Regions from separate parts of the Rahnella contaminans genome, predicted to be linked through region 2. Evidence: riboswitches for the same ligand, from Rfam matches in the RefSeq annotation. Region 2 holds a riboswitch; the other holds the start of a gene.
What was found. Region 2 has a riboswitch for thiamine pyrophosphate ahead of thiC (phosphomethylpyrimidine synthase ThiC). Riboswitches for the same ligand answer to the same signal wherever they lie in the genome.
Positions count from the first base shown of each region.

Region 1: linked by a shared signal. The riboswitch ahead of thiM (hydroxyethylthiazole kinase) and the one ahead of thiC (phosphomethylpyrimidine synthase ThiC) in region 2 are both predicted to bind thiamine pyrophosphate.

Region 1 covers NZ_JAADJS010000001.1:1,857,261-1,869,517, forward strand. The annotation lists gene GW579_RS08235 (MFS transporter) at 1-1,294, shown strand, start outside; gene GW579_RS08240 (glycoside hydrolase family 127 protein) at 1,348-3,324, opposite strand; gene GW579_RS08245 (MFS transporter) at 3,351-4,760, opposite strand; gene GW579_RS08250 (helix-turn-helix domain-containing protein) at 5,032-5,859, shown strand; gene GW579_RS08255 (GntR family transcriptional regulator) at 5,950-6,636, shown strand; gene GW579_RS23885 (hypothetical protein) at 6,699-6,824, opposite strand; gene GW579_RS08260 (hypothetical protein) at 7,037-7,885, shown strand; gene thiD (bifunctional hydroxymethylpyrimidine kinase/phosphomethylpyrimidine kinase) at 7,892-8,692, opposite strand; gene thiM (hydroxyethylthiazole kinase) at 8,689-9,498, opposite strand; TPP riboswitch at 9,533-9,634, opposite strand; gene GW579_RS08275 (glycosyltransferase family 2 protein) at 9,924-10,919, shown strand; gene GW579_RS08280 (class I SAM-dependent methyltransferase) at 10,941-11,582, shown strand; gene GW579_RS08285 (hypothetical protein) at 11,567-12,257, shown strand, end outside.
Region 2 covers NZ_JAADJS010000011.1:1,592-13,848, forward strand. The annotation lists gene purH (bifunctional phosphoribosylaminoimidazolecarboxamide formyltransferase/IMP cyclohydrolase) at 1-531, shown strand, start outside; gene purD (phosphoribosylamine--glycine ligase) at 578-1,867, shown strand; gene GW579_RS23565 (DUF1481 domain-containing protein) at 1,954-2,595, opposite strand; gene hupA (nucleoid-associated protein HU-alpha) at 2,659-2,931, opposite strand; gene GW579_RS23575 (YjaG family protein) at 3,122-3,712, opposite strand; gene nfi (deoxyribonuclease V) at 3,783-4,463, opposite strand; gene hemE (uroporphyrinogen decarboxylase) at 4,473-5,537, opposite strand; gene nudC (NAD(+) diphosphatase) at 5,609-6,394, opposite strand; gene rsd (sigma D regulator) at 6,493-7,002, shown strand; TPP riboswitch at 7,083-7,209, shown strand; gene thiC (phosphomethylpyrimidine synthase ThiC) at 7,355-9,307, shown strand; gene thiE (thiamine phosphate synthase) at 9,304-9,957, shown strand; gene GW579_RS23610 (HesA/MoeB/ThiF family protein) at 9,950-10,699, shown strand; gene thiS (sulfur carrier protein ThiS) at 10,696-10,896, shown strand; gene GW579_RS23620 (thiazole synthase) at 10,900-11,679, shown strand; gene thiH (2-iminoacetate synthase ThiH) at 11,676-12,257, shown strand, end outside.

The DNA of each region.
Region 1 (12,257 bases), on a different contig from region 2:
GCGTGGATTATTAAGACGCGTCGCAGCCGCTTCCGCTATCGGCACCGCTGCCGAATATTACGACTTTTTTGCCTACGGCACGGCGGCCGTTCTGTTTTTCGGTCAGCTGTTTTTCCCGAGCCACGACCCGCTGATCAGCACGCTGGCCGCTTTCGCCACGTACGCCGTCGGGTTTCTTGCCCGTCCGTTAGGCGGCATTGTTTTTGGCCATATTGGCGACAAAGTCGGACGCAAAAAAGCGCTGGTGATCACTATTCTGATTGTCGGTTTAGGGACTTTCTGCATCGGCCTGCTACCGACTTACGAAAAAATCGGGTTCTGGGCACCGGTTCTGCTGATTTTAATCCGCGTATTGCAGGGGTTTGGCGTGGGCGGAGAACAAGCAGGCGCCGTGCTGATGACTGCCGAATATTCCCCGCCGGGACGCCGGGGCTTTTTTGCCAGCTGGGTACAAATCGGCGCACCGCTGGGCTTTCTTCTGCCGTCGGCCTTATTTGCGCTGCTGACATCGCAGTTATCTGCCGCACAAATGCTTGACTGGGGCTGGCGTATTCCCTTCCTGCTCAGCCTGCTGCTGGTGATCGTCGGGCTGTTCATCCGTCTGCGGATTGATGAATCGCCGGTGTTTACTGAAATTCGTAAAACCAAGGCGGTGGAATCGCGTCCGGTCGTGGAAGTCATCAAATTGTATCCGGGGATCATCGTCAAAGGCGTGTGCGCCAAACTGATCGAAGCCTGCGCATTCGCCATGTTCACGGTCATTGTGCTGGCATTCGGTAAGGCCAATCATCTGAGCGAAAGTATCCTGCTGCAAACCATGATTGTAGCCGTCATTCTGGAGATATTCGCCATCCCGATGATGGGCAAACTCTCCGATCATATTGGCCGTAAGCCGGTGTATATGGCCGGCGCGGTGCTGCTGGCGGTGGGAATCATTCCCTTCTTTCTGGCCCTGAAAATGGACACGTTCTGGATAACACAGATTGCCATGATCCTCGCGCTGACTTTCGGCCACAGCATGTGTTACGCCCCGCAGGCCTCATATTTCCCTGAACTGTTCCCGACGCGGATCCGTTGCAGTGGCATTGCGTTAATCTGGCAGATCGGATCACTCATCGGCAGCGGAATTCTCGGGCTGGTGGCGGTGAAAATCCTGCAAATGACCGGCGGCGATTATCACGGGCTGGCGATATACATGATTGTTCTCGGCGCCATCTCAGTGATCGGCCTTGCCCTGCTGCCGGAAACCGCGCCGGGCAGAAGAAAGAGTGAATACCACAGCTGGAAACAGTAATCCCGCACGGATCACTTCGGGCTGCCCGAAACGGCAGCCCGAAGGATGTCGGGTTACGCCTCATCAACCCAGACGCGCATCTCCCCTTCTCCGCGGTTTGCCCAGGTAAAGTACGGCACGAACGTCATGGTTTGCGGCACCGCCTCTTCAGTGGCCGGGTTGAAACGGTAAAGTGGTTGCTGCTCTGCGTGGTTTGATGTCCTTCGCTTACCCTGCGTTTGTAAAAGCGTTTTACCGGCAAATATTCCGCTGCCCGCAATCAGACGGAACTGCGCATGTTGCGGCAAACAGATGTTATGCAATTCACTGCCGTTGTCGGCCTGCTCGAGGCAGTAAATCAGCGGCCCGCGCTGCACCGCGACTTTCCCGGCGACATGCCGCAACAGCGCATTGCCTTTCACACGCGTGACCGGCATCGGTAACGTCATTTCAATGCGATCCCCTTTTTGCCATTCCTGCGTCAGACGCAAATATCCACGCGAAGTACGGGCGGCGACGTCCAGCGGCTTGCCGTTAAGCGTCACCTGCGGGCTGGCGCACCAGTCGGGTAAACGCAGCGCCAGCGTGGCGTCGAGCGGTTCACCGGTATCGACTTCAATCAGCACATTTTCAGCCCACGGATAGCCGCCGGATTGTTTGAGGCGCAGCGGCTTACCGCCAATCATGGCTTCGACATCGCTGCCGATGTAGAGATTGATGTCCACGCCGTCCGGTCGCTGGGTGTATATATAATGACCGAGAGACGCCAGCAGCCGCGCAATATTGGGCGGGCAACAGGCGCAGCCAAACCAGCGCTGACGGACCGGTTTTACATGGTCATAAATATGGTTGAAGGGAATGCTTTTCGGGTGGACTTCCAGTGGATTGACGTAGAAGAAATGTTTGCCATCGAGCGCCATGCCGGCAAGCACCGTGTTGTAAAGCGCGCGCTCCATGACATCGCCGTAACGGCTGTCGGCGTCGAGCTGCAACATGCGGTTGGCAAACATCATCAGGCCAATCGACGCGCAGGTTTCGGTATACGCCGTATCGTTAGGCAAATCATAATCCGATGAAAACGCTTCGCCGCTGCTTTGCGAACCGATAGAACCGGTGATGTACATCTGCCGCTGCGTCATGTTTTCCCATAAGCGCTGACAGACTTCGCGTTTTTCCTGATCCTGACTCAGCCGCGCCAGATGCGCGACGCCAGCGTATAAATACACAAACCGCACGGCATGCCCGATGGCCGTGGTCTGCAACGCCACCGGCAAATGTGCCTGGCTGTAGGCTTTATCCTTCACCATCCACGCCGGACCGTAGGTATTCCAGTGCGACGTTCTGCCGCGTTTTTCATACTCGATATCGTAGAAATGCGGCTGTACACCGCGCTGTTCGACGAAATAACGCGTGAGTTCGAGATAGCGCGTTTCGCCGGTTTCTTCGTATAAACGCATCAATGCCAGCTCGATTTCCGGGTGACCGGGATAGCCGTGCAGCTGCTTCTCGCCCGGCCCGAAAACGTCACCAATATGGTCGGCAAGCTTACACACGATTTCCAGCAAACGCGTTTTTCCGGTGGCCTGCGCGTAGGCGACGCCTGCTTCAATCAGATGTCCGGCGCAGTAAAGCTCGTGACATTCCGCCAGATTTGTCCAGCGCTGCTGCGGCTCCTTAACCGTGAAATAGGTATTCAGATAACCGTCCGGTTGCTGCACCGCACCGACCAGCTCAATGACGCGGTCAGCGGTTTCTTCAAGCTCCGGATCCGGCGTTTTCGCCAGCAAATAGCCCACGGCTTCCAGCCATTTAGCGACATCGCTGTCCTGAAAAACCATCCCATAAAATTCGCCATCGCTCTGCCCTGCCGCGATACGGAAATTTTCAATGGCGTGGCTCGGCTCCGCATCCGCCACTTCATCGTTCAACGCTTTCCACTGATACGGCACGACCACATCTTTCACCAGACGCTGGTATTCCAGCCAGAACGCATCGGAAATATTCACCTTGTGCAAAGGCACTTCTAAAGAATCAACCGGAGAAAAAGACATACAACCTCCTGAATCGTTATTGTCATTTAAATTTTGGCCGCCAGCTCACGCGACATGCGCGTCAGCAATGTGTTGTTGAGCTTGCAGAAAATCAGAGTGCCCGCCAGCAGCAAATGCATTGCCGCAGGCAGCAGGGTTTCGAGAAGTGTGATACCGCCGAGCGAGGCTGCGGTCTGGTGATCTGCACCGGCCTGATAAGAAACCAGCACGAAGACCAGGCTGATGATCCCGGCGCTGGATGCCCACGCAAGTTTGATGAAGAAAAGGTTGAAGGCGAAGTTCATGCCGGAAGAACGGATGCCGTTTTTCCAGTGGCCGTAGTCGTCGGCAAACGCCATCAGGGAAAAGTGCAGCGGCAGCGTAAAGCCAAGAATGACGCAATGGCCGAAAATGATGCCCAGCCAGAGGGTCTGCCACTGTTCGCCCACTGGCACGAACCACAACAGCAGGGAAAACACCGCCAGCACCAGATTGGTCAGCATGTAGAGACGCACGCTGTCGATGAACTTTGTCAGTTGATTGACGATCACCGCCCCGAGAATCGACGCCAGCGTCACCATACCGAAGAACATCGAGGCGTAACCTGCGCCGCCTTTCAGCACGTACGTGATGAAGTACATATAACCGCCGCCGCGCAGATTGAACACGTTGATCAGCAGGAAAGACATCAGCAATACCAGCAAAAGCTGGTCATTTTTCAGCATTCCGCGAATGTGTTCACGGACGCTGAACTGCCCGAGCAGCGCCAGCGGCAGGCGTTCCCGCACGGCAAAGAAGCACCACAGGAACATCACCACGGCAACCGCACACAGCAAACCTACGCCCTGCTGATAACCCACCGCCGCATTGCCTTTTCCCAGTACCTGCACCAGCCATGGCAATCCGACCGACACCAGAAAACCTGCCACACCGCACAAGACAAAGCGCCAGGACTGACAGGACATCACCTCGCGGTGATCCGTCGTCATGGTGTTGATCAGAGCGCAATACGGCACGTTAATCGCGGTGTAAGAAATGGATAACAGAAAATAGGTGAAAAACGCATAGGCAATTTTGGCGTCACCACTGAAACCCGGCACCGTAAACGTCAGGAAACCGACCACACCGATCGGCAGCGCAATCCACAACTGCCACGGGCGAAAACGGCCCCAGCGGCTTTGCGTCCGGTCGGCCAGAACCCCCATTAACGGATCGGAAATTGCATCAATGACGCGCAGTGAAATAAACAGTGTGCCGACAATAGCAGGCGTCAGCCCGAATACGTCGGTATAGAAAAAGGTGAGAAAACTGCCAATGAGACAGGTAATTATCGTGCCTCCGGCATCACCTAATCCATAGCCAATTTTCTCACTGACCGAAAGTTTGGTGTTTGCAGACACAATGACGTCAGTGCCTCGTACCGGCGATGAGCCGGTATTTATAGAATCGGTTGGCATTGTATTTTCCTCGCTTTTATATCGTTATTTATAAGCTTCAGGAACGTGTTAAATAAGGCTGAAATTGAATATCAGTCGGGCGATAAATAAGGTACGCCTTCAATCTGGCACAGGGCTCTCAAACCAACAAGAGGAGGATAAAGTAGTTAAACGGGACAATTCCGACTCACAGACAGAATCTGTGAAGCAGATCAAACCCTCCAGTCTGCCTGCTGGCAGAGCGCGTCCGCTGTGCTAATGTCAGGCATGACCTGCCCGATGAGTGCCTGAAATGCTTTCATTTCCCGTTAATTATCCGGTTAAAGTTCAGAATGGCGGTTTGTTTATTTCCCGCGGAATGGGGACACATCCGACCCGGCAACTCAGTTCGCACGAGCTGATTTACGTTGTGCGTGGCACACTCTCCCTTCAGGAAGAAAATACCCGTTTTGATTTACATGAAGGAGAAAGTTTACTGTTATTTCCCGGCAGGGAACATAAAGGCGTGACGACGTTTGATCCTGAGTTAAAGTTTTATTGGCTGCACTTTGATATTGTGAAAAATACGACAATAATTAAATCACAGCAAATTAATCCCTCTTTACAGCTGGATATTCCACAACACTGCAAAGTCAGAGACACCGAAACATTGTTAACCCTGTTCAGATTATTTTTATATGAGCAGGAGCGCGGCGGAAATTCGCTGGAGCTGTTTCTGATTTTATTGTTGCAGGAAGTCTCCCGCGCCTGGCCTGAAAATCTGGAACCCGGCGGTCCGGGTGTCGCGCTGGCGTACAAGGCACGTGAGCTGATTACCACCCAGTATCATCTGCCGCTCGGGACCTCTGAGCTGGCAGACCGATTACACTGCAACGCTGATTATCTCGGGCGGGTTTTCCGCCTGACATTTCAGATGACGCTGACGGATGCGTTGCATAAACAACGGGTTGCCGCGGCCGAAAAACTACTGCTGAGTAATACCGGCAATGTTGCGGATGTTGCCCGGCAGACGGGGTTTAACGACGTGGCCTATTTTCGTCGGGTTTTTCGCAAGCTGCTGGGGATTACGCCAGCGGCCTATAAAAAACTCTATTGCCGCGAGCATATTAATTCCCAATAATTTGATAAAACCTTGCGCTAACAATCTCAAAATCCTGAGAAAACTCATGTTAGTATTATCTTCTCCTGATTCTGAAGACAAATTTAGCCCATGACAGACTCCTTTGAATTTCTCAGTAATGTGCCGGTAAATCAGCAGATTTACCGCACCTTGCGTCAGGACATTGTCACCTGTGCCATCGCACCGGGGGCGTTCCTGTCGGAGAAAGAAATTTCCACGCGTTTTAATGTTTCCCGCCAGCCGGTTCGCGAAGCCTTTATCAAACTGGCTGAAGCCGGGCTGGTACAGGTTCTGCCACAGCGCGGCACTTACGTGATGAAAATTTCTTCCAAACGGGTGGCCGACGGCCGTTTTATTCGTGAAGCCGTTGAAACCGCCGTCGTCCGCCGCGCCGCCATGGTCGCGACGGATAAAGATCTCGCGCTGCTGGAGCACAATCTTGAACGGCAGACGCTGGCGGCAAAAAGCCAGCAAACACAGGAATTCCTGTTACTCGACGATGAATTTCACCGCACCATCGCGCAGATTATTGACTGCCGCCTGGCGTGGGAAACCGTCGAGCACATTAAAGCCACGATGGATCGCGTACGGTTTCTGACGCTCAGTAAAGTGTCGCCGCCGGAAAATCTCATCGCGCAGCACTACGCCATTTTTGACGGACTGAAAGCGCACGATCCGGACGCGGCCGAAAAAGCCATCCGCATTCATTTGCAGGAGATGATTTCCACCATCACGCCCATTGCTGAGCAAAACAGCGACTGGTTTGATGCGGAATAGATCTGGCAAAACAGTTTTCCCCGCGTTTTAGCGCAATGCCAGCGGGCGGGGTACAACGCGTTTCAGGGAAGTTTGGTCCAGTCCTTCTGCGGATGGTAGAAGGCTTCCGGCGGACCAAATGCGCCAAGTTTATCGTCATCCAGACTGCTGTAGTTCTCTTCACAATATCTCAAATAGCCAACGCGCATATCCACCAGATCTAGCTCGCGTGGTGTTCACTGAACGGGCTTATCCATAAACTTTTCCTTGTATTCAGACGGTGTAATACGAGACGCCTCGGAAAATTTCGTCATCATGGTTAACGTAATCCGAAAAAGATGCCCGTTTTGCGGCGTAGCCCCAAAATTTGTATGACAACTTGGTGTAAGCTGTAAACCACATTAATATCGTGGATACTTTTATGCCTTCTGCATCCCCCCTGAAAAAAAGCTACTACAGCGCAGATCAGTCGCTGTCCTTATCGCAGCTCGATGTCGAGAAAATCAGCCAGGTCGTGCGCGATCTGGACGTGGCTGAAAGCGAAAAAGAGCACTACGTCACGGGCTGGATGGGTCAGAACAGTGTGGTACTGGTGAGGAATTATCAGGACAAACGCGGGACGTCTAACGGAATTGTCATGTCACGCGGCAACCGCTATAAACTGACCATTCAGGCCATTACCTTCCGCATTCCCAAATTTCTGCTATGGATTACGTTTCGCCGCAAGCCACGTACCATGACCGTAATTGCTTACAACAAGCTGGGTGAACAGGCTACCGGTCTGCAACAGTTTATGCATATTCAGGAACCTGAGCTGAAAGAGCAGCTGGAAAGCGACTGGCGTGAGCTGAATGATTATCTCGGCATGGCTTGCTGGCAGATGGAGAATAACCAGCCACTGTGGCGCAAGCTGCGTGAAGAAATCACGCCACAGTCGCTGCTGATGCAGGCAGAATCCGCGTGGTTCAGCGGCAAGAAGCTGCAAAAAGACGGTGAATGCGAAGGATTGTGGCTGCACGAACAGTTTATCGGGCGTCGTACCGGTGAGCACGCGGCGCTGTTGCTGTCGTGGAAAGATGAGGAAAATCAGGATATTGCCAGCTACCGGTTTGAGCGTGTTTCGGCCACGAAGATCCGTATAATGCTGCGACCGCGCAAAGAAGCGAAATTCTACCCGCTAAACCCGTTTGACGCCGTGCATCTGCAACAGGCGCTGACGATGTATCACCAGGCAGAAGAGGCGCTGAGCGAAACCCAGCGCCGCGCCTGAGCGGTTTTACCACCAGCGGTGGAAATGATGCACAGGCCCGATGCCGTGGCCGACTTCCAGTGAGTCGGCCTGCATCAGTGCCTGCTGGAGATATTCTTTTGCTTCGCGTACGGTATCGGCCCAGTTGTTATGCCGCGGTCGCAGTGCCGCCAGCGCGGCCGATAATGTACACCCCGTTCCGTGCGTGTGCCGGGTATTCACGCGCGGTGCGGTAAACCGCTCGCGTGAACCGGTCATAAACAACCAGTCCGGGCTTTCTTCATCACTCAGATGACCGCCTTTCATCAGCACCGCTTCACATCCCATCGCCAGTAACGCTTCGCCCTGTTCACGCATTTCTGCTTCAGTCAGCGCCACCGGGCATTCCAGTAACGCAGCGGCTTCCGGCAGGTTGGGGGTAATAATTGAAACCTGCGGAATCAGCAAACGGCGCACGGCATCAACGGCCTCCGGCAACAGCAGCGGATCGCCACTTTTTGCCAGCATGACGGTATCAAGCACCACAAAAGGCGGCTGATAATACTTAAGCCTTTCAGCGACCGCTTCAACAATCTGGCTGTTCGCCAGCATGCCGATTTTAGTGCTGTCGATTCGCACGTCGCTGAGTACGGAATCGAGCTGCGCGGCCACGAAATCCGGCTCAATGTTGTAAACAGACTGCACGCCACGGGTATTTTGCGCCACCAGCGCCGTGATAACGCTCGTGCCATACGCGCCGAGCGCCGAGAAGGTTTTGAGATCTGCCTGGATCCCCGCGCCGCCGCTCGGGTCAGTACCTGCTATGGTCAGGGCATTGACTCTTTTCATCCGATTTTTTCCCCGTTCAGCCACTCTTCGCGCATCAAATACAGGTTATCGAGAAACTCTGGCGTGAAGCTGCCCGGCCCTTTCACCACTGCGCAGGCACGCTCACCGGCACAAGACATGACGCGACATGCCGCGGCAACGTTATCCAGACGTTTGCCGGGCAATGCGGCAAACGCCGCAACAACCGCTGATAACGAACAGCCGGTGCCGACGATGCGGGTCATCATCAGATGTCCGCCGGGAACAGACCAGCTGCGTTCGCCGTCGGTGACGTAATCAGTTTCACCGGTGACAGCCACCACCGCGCCGGTTTCCAGCGCCAGTTGCTGTGCAGCCGGTAAGGCAGACAGCGAATCATCGCCGCTGTCTACGCCACGCCCGGACGCACTCAGGCCGCTAAGCGCACGGATTTCAGAGGCGTTTCCGCGGATGGCGGCGGGTGTAAGTTTGATGAGTTCAAGGCAAAACTCCGTGCGCCAGCTCAGGCCGCCGACGGCAACCGGATCCAGCGCCCAGGGTTTTCCGGCCTGATTTGCTGCGTGAATCGCTGCCAGCATCGCCTCAGCATGAGGACGGGTCAGCGTGCCGACATTCACCAGTAAGGCATCGGCCACCGCGCTGAACTGCGCGGCTTCGGCCGGGTCAGTCACCATTGCCGGTGAGGCACCGAGCGCCAGCAGAACATTGGCCGTAAAGGATTGCACCACATCGTTGGTCAGACAGTGAACCAGCGGCGCGGAGGCACGAAGTTGTCGTAAAGAAGCGGCGGATGTTGCGCCGGGAAACACGGAAGGTCGGGTATTCATAGTTCTCCCCACCGGCGCTAAAGAAGGCGGTATCGGGAGAGATACCTGACTTCCCTACGCTGGCATTATCCAGATCAGGTGGTACGGGTAAAATCTCAGCCGTTCTTTTGCAAGAGCGGCACCCCGAGTCAAGGAAGCATTATTGGTGGCGACGGGCAGAAGATCAATCATCAATTGATACAAAAATCACTGACATCTAAGTCCAGCCTATTCCACCATGGTTGATTTAACGCAGTGAATACAGTCATGACTATACCCTCCTTCTTTAAGAGGTATTTTTTAGATAAATATGATTCTTCTGCTAATCTGTAACTGGCATAAGCTGATTTCACATATGTCCTGTAAAATATAAGTTTTATGAATTATTAAATTAATTGCATTCATTTTATTGATATTCTGAATCCGAAATAGCAGAGGAATGTGGTTTGAAATTAATCATACAAATACCTTGTTTTAACGAAAGTGAGACTTTAGCTATTGCGCTAAATTCGCTACCAAGGCATGTGGAGGGTTTTGATTGCGTGGAATGGCTCATCATTGATGATGGTAGCCTGGATAACACCGCTGAAGTGGCCAAAAATAATGGTGTGGATCACATCATCAAGCATAAAACAAACAAGGGCTTGGCTTACGCCTTCATGACAGGCATTGATGCTTGTTTGAAACTCGGTGCTGACGTCATCGTCAACACCGATGCAGATAACCAATATAATGCTGATGATATTCCCAAATTAGTTGCCCCCATATTGGCTTCTCAGGCAGAATTTGTCATTGGGGAAAGGCCAATTCAAGCTATTGAGCATTTTTCTCCACTAAAAAAATTACTTCAAAAAATGGGAAGTTGGGTCGTGCGAACGGCCAGTAAAACAGACATTCCAGATGCGCCAAGCGGTTTTCGTGCAATAAATCGCGAAACGGCTCAAAAACTCATAGTCTTTAGTGATTATACTTACACACTGGAAACCATTATCCAGGCCGGGCAGAAAAATATATCTATAACATCTGTTCCTATCAGGGTAAATGAAGATTTACGCCCCTCGCGACTGGTTAAGAGTACATTCTCATATATCAAAAGAAGTGTAATTACAATTGTAAGGATATTTGTTATCTATCGTCCGTTCAGATTTTTTGGGACAATTGGCCTGACACTTTTCATCATTGGATTCTTGATCGGAGTGCGTTTCTTAATAAAATACCTTACGGGAGATGGTTCAGGAAATATACAATCTTTAATTTTAGCCTCCATATTATTAGGCATGGGATTTCAGACATTACTGATTGCATTCGTTGCAGATTTACTTTCAGCGAACAGGAAACTGCTAGAAGATTTACGATTTAAAACTGCACAGTCGTATAATAGAGATTCTCAATGCTTGAGCACTAAAAATCCTCATTTTGAAAAAGAAATCCATAAAAAATAGAATATTATTGAAATAGGAAAAATGATGACCATAAAAATCGCTGGTGGAAAAACCGAAAATGGTATTGTTGTTGGCAATAATTATGATAAATATGCATCTAAAAATCCAATAGTACGTAGGATGATGAAAGGTTTCGAGAATTCTCTTTCAGGGTTTGTCGCAACTGTTTCTCCTAAAACGATCCATGAAGTAGGATGTGGTGAAGGGTATTGGGTACTAAAATGGAATAAAGAAGGGATTGATGCGAGAGGATGTGATTTTTCACAGCAAGTTATAAATATCGCACAAGAAAACTCCAACTATGCGCAAGTTCAACCTTCATTATTTAAAACAAGAAGTATTTATGACCTCAATAAAAGTGAAGATTCTGCCGACTTGATTGTCTGCTGCGAGGTGCTTGAGCACCTGGAAGATCCTGAAGCAGGATTAAAGGCCATAAAAAGAGTCGCAGAAAATTATGTTATATTAAGTGTTCCCAGAGAACCTATATGGCGGGCACTCAACCTTGCCCGCGGCAAATATGTCACAGACCTGGGAAACACCCCCGGGCACTTGCAACACTGGTCAAAAAAATCATTCATTAAACTAGTTGAAAAACACTTCATTATTGTAGAAGTGAAAAACCCATTACCATGGACAATGATTTTATGTCGCCAGCGTTAAAAATCAATAAAACCACGATTAATATCGTGCTGAATCTACTGGGGAGTGGGTTAGCAATAATTGGTGTCATATTTGTCGTGGCGCGCTTACAGAGTTATTGGCAAAAGGCTCATATTGGATTTTTACCATTTTCATCTTGGATATTAATTGCGGTAATGGCTATATCCTATGGCATGATAAATTTATTGCTTGCTGTCGCATGGAAAGATATATTGCGTCACTTCGGGATTTCAGTCAAAAAAAAATGGGCAATCAAAACGTACGGCATATCTCAATTGGCAAAATATATTCCCGGTAATATTTTTCATATCGCAGGCAGGCAGGCTATTGCCATGGCTGCCGGGTATCCTTCAAAAAGAGTTCTAAAATCCAATGTGTATGAATTAGTATTAATAGCATTAGCGGGGAGCACCTCTATATTTTTAATCATTCCCCTGATCTTACCAACCGTATCACAATTTGCAGGTATAATATTAACGGCGTTAAGCATCATCGTGACCTTCATTGTCATAAAAATATTTTTTAGCAAACAACTATCATATGCATTCTTATTACAACTACTATTTTTATCTATTTCAGCAATAATATTTACCTTTATTTTAACAGAGATATCATTCAAGGATCCGATTCAACCAAGCCATTATATCTATATATTTGGTACTTATACCATTGCAT
Region 2 (12,257 bases):
GCCCTGACTGCGGCAAAACAAAACGTCCGCGTTCTGACATGCGGCCAATGGCAAGGGCGCCAGAAAGCGCTGGACTTCAAACGTGTCAATGGCGGCCTGCTGGTTCAGGATCGTGATTTGGGCATGGTTGATGCCGGTGACCTGCGCGTTGTTTCCCAGCGCCAGCCAACTGAGCAGGAACTAACTGATGCACTGTTCTGCTGGAAAGTCGCTAAGTTCGTAAAATCCAACGCTATTGTTTATGCACGCGACAAAATGACTATCGGTATTGGCGCAGGCCAAATGAGCCGCGTTTACTCAGCGAAAATCGCGGGGATTAAAGCCGCTGACGAAGGTCTGGAAGTCGCAGGTTCCGTGATGGCATCCGATGCCTTCTTCCCGTTCCGCGACGGTATTGATGCAGCCGCTGCGGTAGGCATTACCTGTGTGATTCAGCCAGGCGGTTCAATTCGTGATGACGAAGTTATCGCGGCCGCAAACGAACACGGTATCGCAATGCTGTTCACCGACATGCGCCATTTCCGTCATTAATTTTCTTTTAGCGGGTGCGATGCGCCCGCTCACCCGGAGTCCTCGAATGAATATTTTAATTATCGGTAACGGCGGGCGTGAACATGCACTGGCATGGAAGGCATCGCAATCTCCTCTGGCGGACAAAGTTTTTGTCGCACCCGGAAACGCCGGTACCGCACTGGAACCTCTGCTGGAGAATGTCGATATCGCTGCAACGGATATCGCTGGTTTGCTGGCGTTCGCCAAAAGCAATGATATCGGCCTGACGATTGTCGGCCCGGAAGCCCCGCTGGTGATTGGCGTGGTAGATGCATTCCGCGCTGCGGGTCTGAAAATCTTTGGCCCGACGCAGGAAGCGGCGCAGCTGGAAGGCTCAAAAGCTTTCACCAAGGATTTCCTGGCTCGCCATAATATTCCAAGCGCGGATTACCAGAACTTCACCGAAATCGAACCGGCACTGGCTTATCTGCGCAGTAAAGGCGCGCCGATCGTCATTAAAGCTGACGGACTGGCTGCAGGCAAAGGTGTCATCGTGGCGATGACATTGAAAGAAGCAGAAGATGCAGTCCACGATATGCTGGCAGGAAATGCGTTTGGCGATGCTGGCCACCGCATCGTTATCGAAGAATTCCTGAATGGCGAAGAGGCGAGCTTCATCGTGATGGTTGACGGCACGAACGTTCTGCCTATGGCAACCAGTCAGGATCACAAACGTGTTGGCGATGGCGACAGCGGCCCGAACACCGGCGGTATGGGCGCTTATTCCCCGGCACCGGTTGTGACGGATGAAATTCATCAGCGCGTTATGGATCAGGTTATCTGGCCAACCGTGCACGGCATGGCGGCTGAGAATAATACTTACACCGGCTTCCTGTATGCAGGTTTGATGATTTCCGCAGACGGCCAGCCGAAAGTGATCGAATTTAACTGCCGCTTCGGGGATCCGGAAACTCAGCCAATCATGTTGCGTCTGCGCTCGGATCTGGTCGATCTTTGTCTGGCCGGTGCGGAAGGTCGTCTGGGCGAGAAAACCTCTGAGTGGGATCCGCGTCCTTCGCTGGGCGTTGTAATTGCCGCTGGCGGTTATCCTGCCGATTACAAAACCGGTGATGTGATCCACGGTTTACCGCTGGAAGAAGTCCCGGACGGCAAAGTCTTCCAGGCCGGAACTCGTTTGCAAGATGAACGCGTGGTGACAAATGGCGGACGCGTACTCTGTGTGACTGCGCTGGGTAAAACCGTCGAAGCCGCTCAGCAGCGCGCTTATGATTTAGCGAAAGATATTCATTGGGAAGGCAGCTTTTACCGCAAGGATATCGGCTATCGCGCCATTGACCGCGAACGCAATCAGTAATCGCGGTTCATCTGACGATCAGAACCTGACGATCAAAAAAGGCACGCTTCGGCGTGCCTTTCCTTTATACGTATTAGCAAGCGGGATCAGAGATCTGACTCTTTAGGTTCCCACTTACAGAAATCTTCATTTGCAACCAGCAGCAATTCGTTGCCTTCCGGTGCGGTCAGCCAGGCAAGGCCGAGATTATCGTTGCTCCGACTGGCCCGTTTAGCCAGCCAGACCTGGGAACGAACGGTCAGTTTCGGCGTCACCTGTTCACCCGCGCAGGTGGTGATCAAACCCTGTCGCCAGTTAGCCTGCACCAGCCGGACATTGCCCACGCGCAGCGCATTACTCAGATCGAGGATTTTTGTCGCTTCATATTTATAGCGCTCGATATCATCTGACGATAATTTTTCCCTGCGCTCAGGAAGCTGCCGCTGCATAAAGCTGACGTGCCCGCTATCGTCAAAACGCAGCATCACGCCTAAATCAGTTTGCGTCGCATGCGTTTCTTTAATCAGGTGTAATTGCCCCTGCTGGAATTCATACCGGGTAATGACCGTATCGCCGCCAAAATAGGGGCTGTATACGTTGAGAATAGTTTGAGGTTCGTTTTGTGCGTTGTCTTCGCGCCAGAGCCTGTTGATACCCTGATCGGCAACATACCCGCTGGCAAAGAATAATTCAGAGGAGTTTTTAGAACTGCAACCCACCAGACCGAGAACCAGTAAACCTGCCACCAGCCTGGGGGTGATAAACTGAAGGGGCTTACAGGCCCCTCCGCTTATTCTTTTCACTGCAAGCAATTACTTAACAGCGTCTTTCAGAGCTTTACCAGAAACGAACGCAGGTACGTTTGCAGCTGCGATTTTGATTTCTTTACCAGTCTGTGGGTTACGACCAGTACGCTCGTTACGATGATTTACCTTGAAAGTCCCGAAACCAACCAATTGTACAGCATCACCTTCTTTCAGAGACTCGGTAATAGCAGACAGAGTAGATTCAAGAGCAACTTTGGCTTGTGCTTTGGAAAGATCAGCTTTGTCAGCAATTACATCAATCAGTTGAGTCTTGTTCATAAGTTATCCTTTACAGTGTGTTTATCGTTTGCAAAGCATCGAGTGCGACGGATATGCCGATTGACAGCACCCTCCTGCATACACGCACCGATAGCCACTTTTTTTACGCACCCCAAATGTAGACCAGACAGGGTGCGGATGTGAAGCCTTAAGGCACGACAAATCAGGCGTTAAATCACGTTTTCTAGCCTTATTGCGCTAAATTTATGCCAATGTTACTGACAGCGGCTTCACGCAGGTCAGAACGTAACCCTTTTATTAATTCCAGGTCACGCTCTTCACAGTCAGCCAACAGGCGAAAAATCTCCCATTGGATGTCCCATTCTTCTTCAACAGCAGGAATGACTTTCAGCTCTTCATCGGTCATTTCTTTACCGGCCTGAGTCATTTCCAACATCGCAACAGTACGAATTGATGTCTCACTCACGGCAACCGCATGAGACAACGTTTCGCCGCTCAGACGTGAATGAATCAGTTCGCCTAATGCGATACACGCATCGATGGCCGGGTAAACACCATAAATGTCGTAATCATCGGAAGAAGGCACGGCTTCCTCCAGTTTTTCGAGCTGTGAGTCAAAATTGACCTTGGCGTCTTTTACCACCAGCGTTTCCCAGATTAAATCCAGGATACGGCGGTAAAGCTGTGCCTCGCCAAACCCGGTTTCCAGGCAAAAAGCCTGATAGTTCGGATACATGCGTTCACACAAGCTCGCCATAAACGTCACGTGTTGCCAGCTTTCCAGCTTTTCCAGACGTAAATGAATTGGATTACGTAACATGAGTTGATCTCGTTAACTTTTCTGCGCGGGAGTTTACCTGAAATAAATCAATATCCCTATTCCTTGATTCCTAAAGATCATCACTCAACCGTTGCCAGCGTTGAAACGCTGCCCGATTTGATGCCACAGCATCCGCCCAGCGGGTTGGCTCTGGCAAACGATATTGCCGCATGCAGCGTTCAACCCAGTACAGTGACGATTCCATGCTGATGCGATTGCCCGGTGAAATAAACAGCGGATTACAGCGCAGTTTGCTGCGCCAGACCCAGCCAATCTGCTCATCGCCTTCATACAGCGCCTGCTGGCTGTGTTGGTCTTCCCCGAGAGGCAGAAATTTGCCGCACAAGCGGCTCTTCGCTACACCAATTGTTGGCACGTCAATCATCAGGCCAAAATGGCTGGCGACGCCAAGACGGCGCGGATGCGCAATACCCTGCCCGTCAACCAGCACCAGATCGGGCCGCGCATTGATTTGCTTCCAGGCCTGCAACAGCGCCGGTAGTTCCCGGAAAGAAAGGAAGCCGGGAATATAAGGCATGACGGTTGGAATGCGGGCTATCTGGTATTCCACCAGCTCAAGCGAGGGATAACGCAGAACCGCAACCGCGGCTCGCGTTACTTCACCACCCTGTTCGAAACCGACATCCACACCCGCGATCAACGCCGGTGTGCTGAATTCAGTCGGATCCCGCAGTTCAATTTGATCTGCAAGGATCCGTTGTTCTTCACGTAATGCGCGGGTATCAATCATACGCCGGATTTACTCGTGATATTGCCGGGACAGGCTATGTACAGCTTCCACGAACGCACCCGCATTTTCTGGCGGAACATCCTGGTGAATGCCGTGGCCCAGGTTAAACACATGACCGTTGCCTTTACCAAAACCGGCCAGAATGGTTTCCACTTCCTGTTCAATACGTACCGGAGAAGCATAGAGCATGGAAGGATCCATGTTGCCCTGAATCGCCACTTTGTCGCCCACGCGACGACGGGCTTCGGCAATATCTGTTGTCCAGTCGAGGCCCAGCGCGTCACAACCGGTTGCCGCCATCGCTTCCAGCCATTGTCCGCCGCCTTTGGTGAACAACGTCACCGGCACACGGCGCCCTTCGTTTTCACGGATCAGGCCGTCGACAATTTTATGCATGTAGTTCAGGGAAAACTCGCGGTAATCTCGAGGCGTCAGCACGCCGCCCCAGGTGTCAAAAATCATGACAGACTGAGCGCCCGCTTTGATTTGAGCATTAAGGTAGAGAATGACGCTGTCAGCCACTTTATCGAGCAAAAGGTGCAAAGTCTGCGGATCGGCATACATCATCTTTTTGATTTTTGTGAAGGCTTTGCTGCTGCCACCTTCCACCATATATGTCGCCAGTGTCCACGGGCTGCCGGAAAAACCGATAAGCGGCACTTCACCTTTGAGGTTTTTACGGATAGTACGAACCGCATTCATGACGTATCCCAGTTCCATTTCAGGATCGGGGACGGGCAGTTTTTCCACATCGGCACGGCAGGTCAGCGGGGAAGAAAAACGAGGGCCTTCACCGGCTTCGAAATACAACCCCAGCCCCATGGCATCAGGAATGGTCAGGATGTCAGAGAACAGAATCGCGGCGTCCAGCGGGTAGCGACGCAGTGGCTGGAGGGTCACTTCGCAGGCCAGCTCTGCATTCTTGCAAAGCGACATAAAATCACCGGCTACAGCGCGGGTTTCTTTGTATTCTGGCAAATAACGGCCCGCCTGACGCATCATCCAGACCGGTGTGATATCCACAGGCTGGCGTAACAGGGCGCGCAGGTAGCGGTCATTTTTCAACTCATTCATTCTGTCTTTTTCCTTCAATATTCGGGCCGCCCGAAAATAATCTGGCGGCATTCTAGCATGCAACACTCCTGCTACACGTCGTCTTCATCTCTTTCTGCGCGGCACAGCGCAACCGTATCTTCAATCAGCCGGCGGGCGATGGTCCCCGGTGGCGGCAACTGTGGCAGTTGATCAAAGCGATACCAGCCTGCGTTGAGCAGCTCTTTCGGATCATGCACGATGTCACCGCTGTCGTAGTCGGCCATAAACGCCATCATCAGCGAATTAGGGAAAGGCCACGGCTGGGAACTGACGTAACGGACATTCTTCACGCAGATATTGCTCTCTTCCATGACTTCACGCGCCACAGTTTCTTCGAGAGTTTCCCCGACTTCCACGAAGCCAGCCAGAACCGTATGAATGCCATTGCGGTGGCGGACATGCTGCGCCAGCAAAATCTCATCACCGCGGCGAATGGCGACAATAATGCAGGGCGCAATTTGAGGGTAATAGCGTTCACGGCAATGCCCGCACAGCGCGGCCCATTCGGTTTTACTGACGTGCATCTCGTGGCCGCAATAGCCGCAGAACTTGTGCGAACGGTAAAATTCCGACAGCTGCACGCCGCGCCCGACCAGCTGGAATAGCCCGCGATCCTGATCGAGCATCTGCCGTGCAGATACCATGTGATTGTGCATCGCCTGACGTACCATCCACACCGGTTCGCCCTGCCATTCACCAATCTGACGCGCGATTTTGCCCGTCAGAGAAAATTGCGCAGCGCTGCCATTCGGCAGTTCACCTTCGGGCAGCCACAGCTTGCCCTCATAGCTGATTACCCACCAGCCGGTATGTTCTTCTGTGATCTGTAATTCCATAATTGTTGTTGCATAACCTCGACGAGACTGACAATCTGGGGTTGATATTTACATATTAGTAACCTTTGGTTACTTTTTTCTCGCTCACGGAGTCAACCATGCTAAATCGTCTGGAAAGACTGACCCAACGCGTTGGTGGCAGTAATGAGTTAGTGGATCAATGGCTGCACGCGCGTAAAGAATTGCTGGTGTCTTACTGCACACTGGTCGGCCTGAAACCCAATAAAGAAAAACATACACCGCTGAATGAAAAAGCGCTGGACAACTTTTGCCATAACCTGGTGGATTACCTTTCTGCCGGTCATTTCCATCTTTATCAACGGGTCATCGATGAAGTGGAAGGTGCAGAGATAAAATTACAGGCTGCGAAAATATACCCTGCACTCGAGCTCAATACTGAAGCTATCATGGCTTTCCATGACAGTTACACCGAAAATGATATTGATGATGACAATGCTTTCGCATTTCATTATGCATTATCCGATGTGGGTGAAGCATTGGATGCGCGTTTTCAGCTTGAGGATCAACTGATCATTCTGGCCTTTGATCCGGAAAGTCGCAAAGAATTGCCTTCTGCAAACGAAGAGCATCTTGCCAGACCCGCGTAACGTGTTACTTCTGCACAACACGTTGCCACAATAAAAACCCTGCTCAGGGTTGTAGTTTTTACAACGGCCTCCTATATTGAGGCTTCTTGTCGGAGTGCCTCGTGCAAAATTTCCTCGCGGAGATGATGCCAGGCTGAGACCGTTAATTCGGGATCCGCGGAACCTGATCGGGTTAGTACCCGCGAAGGGAACAAGAGTAATGTTATGCGTTTAGCGCGATTTGGCATCAGCCTGCAAACGGCCGCCAGCGTTCAACCGCCCATTTTTACTCCTGCCGTAAACCTCCAGACAAGCAATTTTCCATTACGTTCTGTCACGCTTTTTGGCGTGAAAACAACACAAGGAATTTGCTATGTCGAGTACCCAGAAACCCGTTACATCCGAAAAAAAGCCCGCTAACCGCCGTGAACAACGCGCACAGGCACAGTCATTTATCGACAGCTTGCAGGGCGAAGCCTTTCCCAATTCCCGACGTATCTATCTTCAGGGCGACAACGCCGGTATTCGTGTCCCTATGCGTGAAATCCAGCTCAGCCCGACGCTGGTCGGCGGCGGAAAAGACAACCCGCAGTTTGAAGAAAACGAAGCGATTCCGGTTTATGACACCGCCGGACCGTATGGCGACCCGTCTGCGACCATCGACGTGCATACCGGTCTTGAAAAATTGCGTGCCCGCTGGATAACCGGACGCGCCGATACCGAAGAACTTCCGCAAGTCAGCTCCGGTTTTACTCAGCAGCGCCTGGCCGACGAAGGGCTGGATCATTTACGCTTCGAACATCTTCCGCGCCCGCGAAAAGCCATTGCCGGTAAAAATGTCACACAGCTGCATTATGCGCGACGGGGCATGATTACCCCTGAGATGGAATTCATCGCTATTCGCGAAAACATGGGGCGTGAGCGGATCCGCGGAGAAGTCCTGCGCCAGCAACATCCCGGTGAAAGCTTCGGGGCGCACCTGCCCGCGAATATCACCGCCGAATTTGTTCGCCAGGAAGTGGCCGCCGGTCGCGCGATTATCCCCGCCAACATCAATCACCCGGAATCCGAGCCGATGATCATTGGCCGCAATTTTCTGGTGAAGGTGAACGCCAATATCGGCAACTCGGCGGTGACGTCATCCATCGAAGAAGAAGTTGAAAAACTGGTGTGGTCGACGCGCTGGGGCGCGGACACGGTGATGGATCTCTCCACCGGCCGCTATATCCATGAAACCCGTGAATGTATCCTGCGTAACAGCCCGGTGCCGATCGGTACGGTGCCGATTTATCAGGCGCTGGAAAAAGTGAATGGTGTGGCCGAAGACCTTAACTGGGAAATGTTCCGCGACACCCTGCTGGAGCAGGCGGAACAAGGTGTGGATTACTTCACCATTCACGCTGGCGTGTTGCTGCGTTATGTGCCGATGACCGCCAAACGTCTGACCGGTATTGTTTCGCGCGGTGGCTCAATCATGGCGAAATGGTGTCTGTCACATCATCGCGAAAGCTTCCTGTATGAAAATTTCCGGGAGATTTGCGAAATCTGCGCCGCTTACGATGTCTCGCTTTCTCTCGGTGACGGTCTGCGTCCCGGCTCGATTCAGGACGCCAACGACGAAGCGCAGTTTGCAGAATTGCACACGCTGGGCGAGCTGACAAAAATCGCCTGGGAATATGACGTGCAGGTGATGATCGAAGGGCCGGGGCATGTGCCGATGCAGATGATCCGCCGCAATATGACGGAAGAACTCGAGCATTGCCACGAAGCGCCGTTCTATACGCTCGGGCCGCTGACGACCGACATTGCGCCCGGTTATGACCACTTCACGTCCGGTATTGGCGCTGCGATGATTGGCTGGTTCGGTTGTGCCATGCTGTGTTACGTCACACCGAAAGAGCATCTCGGCCTGCCGAATAAAGAAGACGTTAAGCAGGGTCTGATTACCTACAAAATTGCAGCACATGCCGCCGATTTAGCCAAAGGCCATCCGGGTGCGCAAATCCGCGACAACGCCATGTCCAAAGCCCGTTTCGAATTCCGCTGGGAAGATCAGTTTAATCTGGCTCTGGACCCGGCCACTGCCCGCGCCTACCACGATGAAACGTTACCGCAGGAATCCGGCAAAGTCGCCCACTTCTGTTCGATGTGCGGCCCGAAATTCTGCTCAATGAAAATCACTCAGGAAGTTCGCGATTACGCCGCCGCGCTGGAAGCTAAAGCCCGGCCCATCGAACTCGTTGAATCCGGCATGGCACAAATGTCAGCTGAATTCCGTTCACGCGGCGGCGAGCTTTATCATCCTGCCACGGAGATCAACAAATGAATCAGTCAGCTCAGCCCTTCCCCGCCGTTCCTTTTCACCTTGGTTTATATCCGGTTGTCGATACGGTGGAATGGATCGCCCGTCTGCTCGATGCAGGCGTGAAAACGCTTCAGTTGCGGGTGAAAGATTTACCCGATGAAGACGTCGAACCGGCAATTATCGAGGCCATCGCGCTGGGAAAAAAATATCAGGCGCGGCTGTTCATAAACGATTACTGGCGTCTGGCGGTAAAGCATCATGCATACGGCGTACATCTGGGCCAGGAAGATCTCGATACAGCCGATCTTGCGGCAATTCGTCAGGCCGGTCTGCGACTGGGCGTTTCCACGCATGACGAGGCTGAAATGACGCGCGCCGTTTCCGTGAATCCTTCATACATCGCTCTGGGCCATATCTTCCCGACGCAGACCAAAGATATGCCGTCGGCGCCACAGGGTCTGGAAGAACTCACCCGACACATTAAGCAACTCGATGGCCGCTTTCCGACAGTGGCCATCGGCGGGATCAGCATTGACCGCGCGCCGTCGGTTCTGGACTGCGGCGTCGGCAGCATTGCGGTCGTCAGCGCCATTACGCAGGCCACGGACTGGCGTGCAGCCACCGCCGAACTGCTGGCCTTGTGTGCCAGCAAGGTGCCGGAAGATGCTTAACGATGCGGCTTTTATGCGTTACAGCCGTCAGCTGATGCTGGAGGAATTCGGCCCGCAGGCGCAAGAAAAGTTACAGGCGGCAAAGGTGCTGATCGTCGGACTTGGCGGACTCGGTTCTCCTGCCGCCCTGTATCTGGCGGCGGCGGGCGTCGGCACGCTTTTTCTGGCCGATGACGACCGGCTGCATATCACCAATCTTCAGCGGCAAATCCTTTACCGCACAGCCGATCTCGATCAGCCCAAAGCCACTTTGGCAAAGCGTGAGCTGTTGCGCCTGAATCCGCTTTGCGAAGCCGTGGCCATTACGGAACGCCTGTTGGGTGAAGCGCTGACACAAGCGGTGGCCAATGCCGATATCGTTCTGGATTGCAGCGACAACATGGAGACCCGTCATGCCGTCAATAAAGCCTGCGTGGATGCAGGCAAAACGCTAATCAGCGGCAGCGCCGTCGGATTCAGCGGACAGCTTCTGGTGATTGAAGCACCCTACGCTCACGGTTGTTATGCCTGTTTGTATCCGGATCAGGAAACCGTGCAACGTAACTGCCGGACATCCGGCGTACTCGGGCCGGTAGTGGGCACCATCGGGACATTACAGGCGCTCGAAGCACTGAAAATCCTGGCTGGGCTGCCTTGCACACTGAGCGGCAAACTCCGGCTGTTCGACGGAAAAACACAGAACTGGCGTTCACTGCAACTCACGCGATCATCTGCCTGTACCGTCTGCGGAGGCTATGCGTGAATATTCTGGTCAATGATGAATCTCATCAGTTCAGTCAGCCGCTCCCGCTGTTAGCTCTGCTCGATGAGCTGGCGTTAAACACTGCGGGCAGAGCGCTGGCGGTAAATCAGGTCATTATCCCCCGCGATAACTGGCCTGCACACTGGCTGGCAGACGGTGATGAGATTTTGCTCTTTCAGGCGATAGCCGGAGGATGAAACATGTTAAAAATTGCTGATGCTACGTTTACCTCACACCTTTTTACCGGAACCGGAAAATTCGCCAGTCCGGCGCTGATGCAACTGGCACTGGAAGCATCCGGCTCTGAGCTGGTGACGATGGCGATGAAACGCGTCGATCTGCGGCGTGGCGGCGATGATATTCTTTCGCCTTTGCAGCAACTTGGCGTGCGCCTGTTGCCCAATACGTCAGGGGCAAAAACGGCAGAAGAAGCGGTGTTTGCCGCTCAGCTGGCCCGCGAAGCACTGGGCACAAACTGGGTCAAACTGGAAATCCATCCGGACATGAAATACCTGCTGCCCGATGCCATCGAAACCCTGAAAGCCGCAGAGATACTAGTGAAACAGGGGTTTGTCGTTTTGCCTTATTGCAGTGCTGATCCGGTGCTGTGCAAGCGTCTTGAAGAAGCCGGATGCGCGGCAGTGATGCCGCTCGGCGCACCGATAGGCTCTAATCAGGGGCTGCAAACCCGTGAGTTTCTGCAAATTATTATCGAACAGGCGCGCGTGCCCGTTGTGGTTGATGCCGGGATCGGCGCACCCAGTCAGGCCACTGAGGCGCTGGAAATGGGTGCGGACGCCGTGCTGGTGAATACGGCAATTGCCGTTGCGCGTGATCCGGTTTCCATGGCGACAGCTTTCCGGCTGGCCGTTGAAGCGGGCGTGCTTGCCCGTCAAAGCGGATTAGGCGGACGGCAACGGTACGCCAGCGCATCCAGCCCGCTGACCGGTTTTCTGACTTCCCCGCAGGCAAGCTTATGAGCAACTTTACCGATGTCTGGTCAACGCTCGACTGGGACGATATTTCCCTGCGAATTAACAGCAAAACGTCCAGTGATGTTGAGCGGGCGCTGAGCAGGAACAAAATCGACCGTGATGGTTTTATGGCACTGATTTCTCCGGCCGCGTTACCGTATCTTGAAGAAATGGCGCAGCGCGCGCAACAGCTCACGCGCCAGCGTTTCGGCAATACCGTGAATTTCTTCGCCCCCCTTTATCTCTCCAACCTTTGCGCCAACGAGTGCACGTACTGCGGCTTCTCGATGAGTAATAAAATCAAACGTAAGACGCTGGATGAAGAGGAAATCATCGCTGAATGTGAGGCGCTGAACGCGCTGGGATTCAAACACCTGTTGCTGGTTACGGGCGAGCATAAAGGGAAAGTTGGTATGGATTATTTCCGCCGACATTTCCCGGCTATCCGCAGTCATTTTGATTCACTGATGATTGAAGTGCAGCCGCTACCTCAGGAAGAATACGCCGAGTTAAAAACGCTGGGGCTGGACGGTGTTCTGGTTTATCAGGAAACCTATCACGCACCGACCTATGCGCTGCATCAT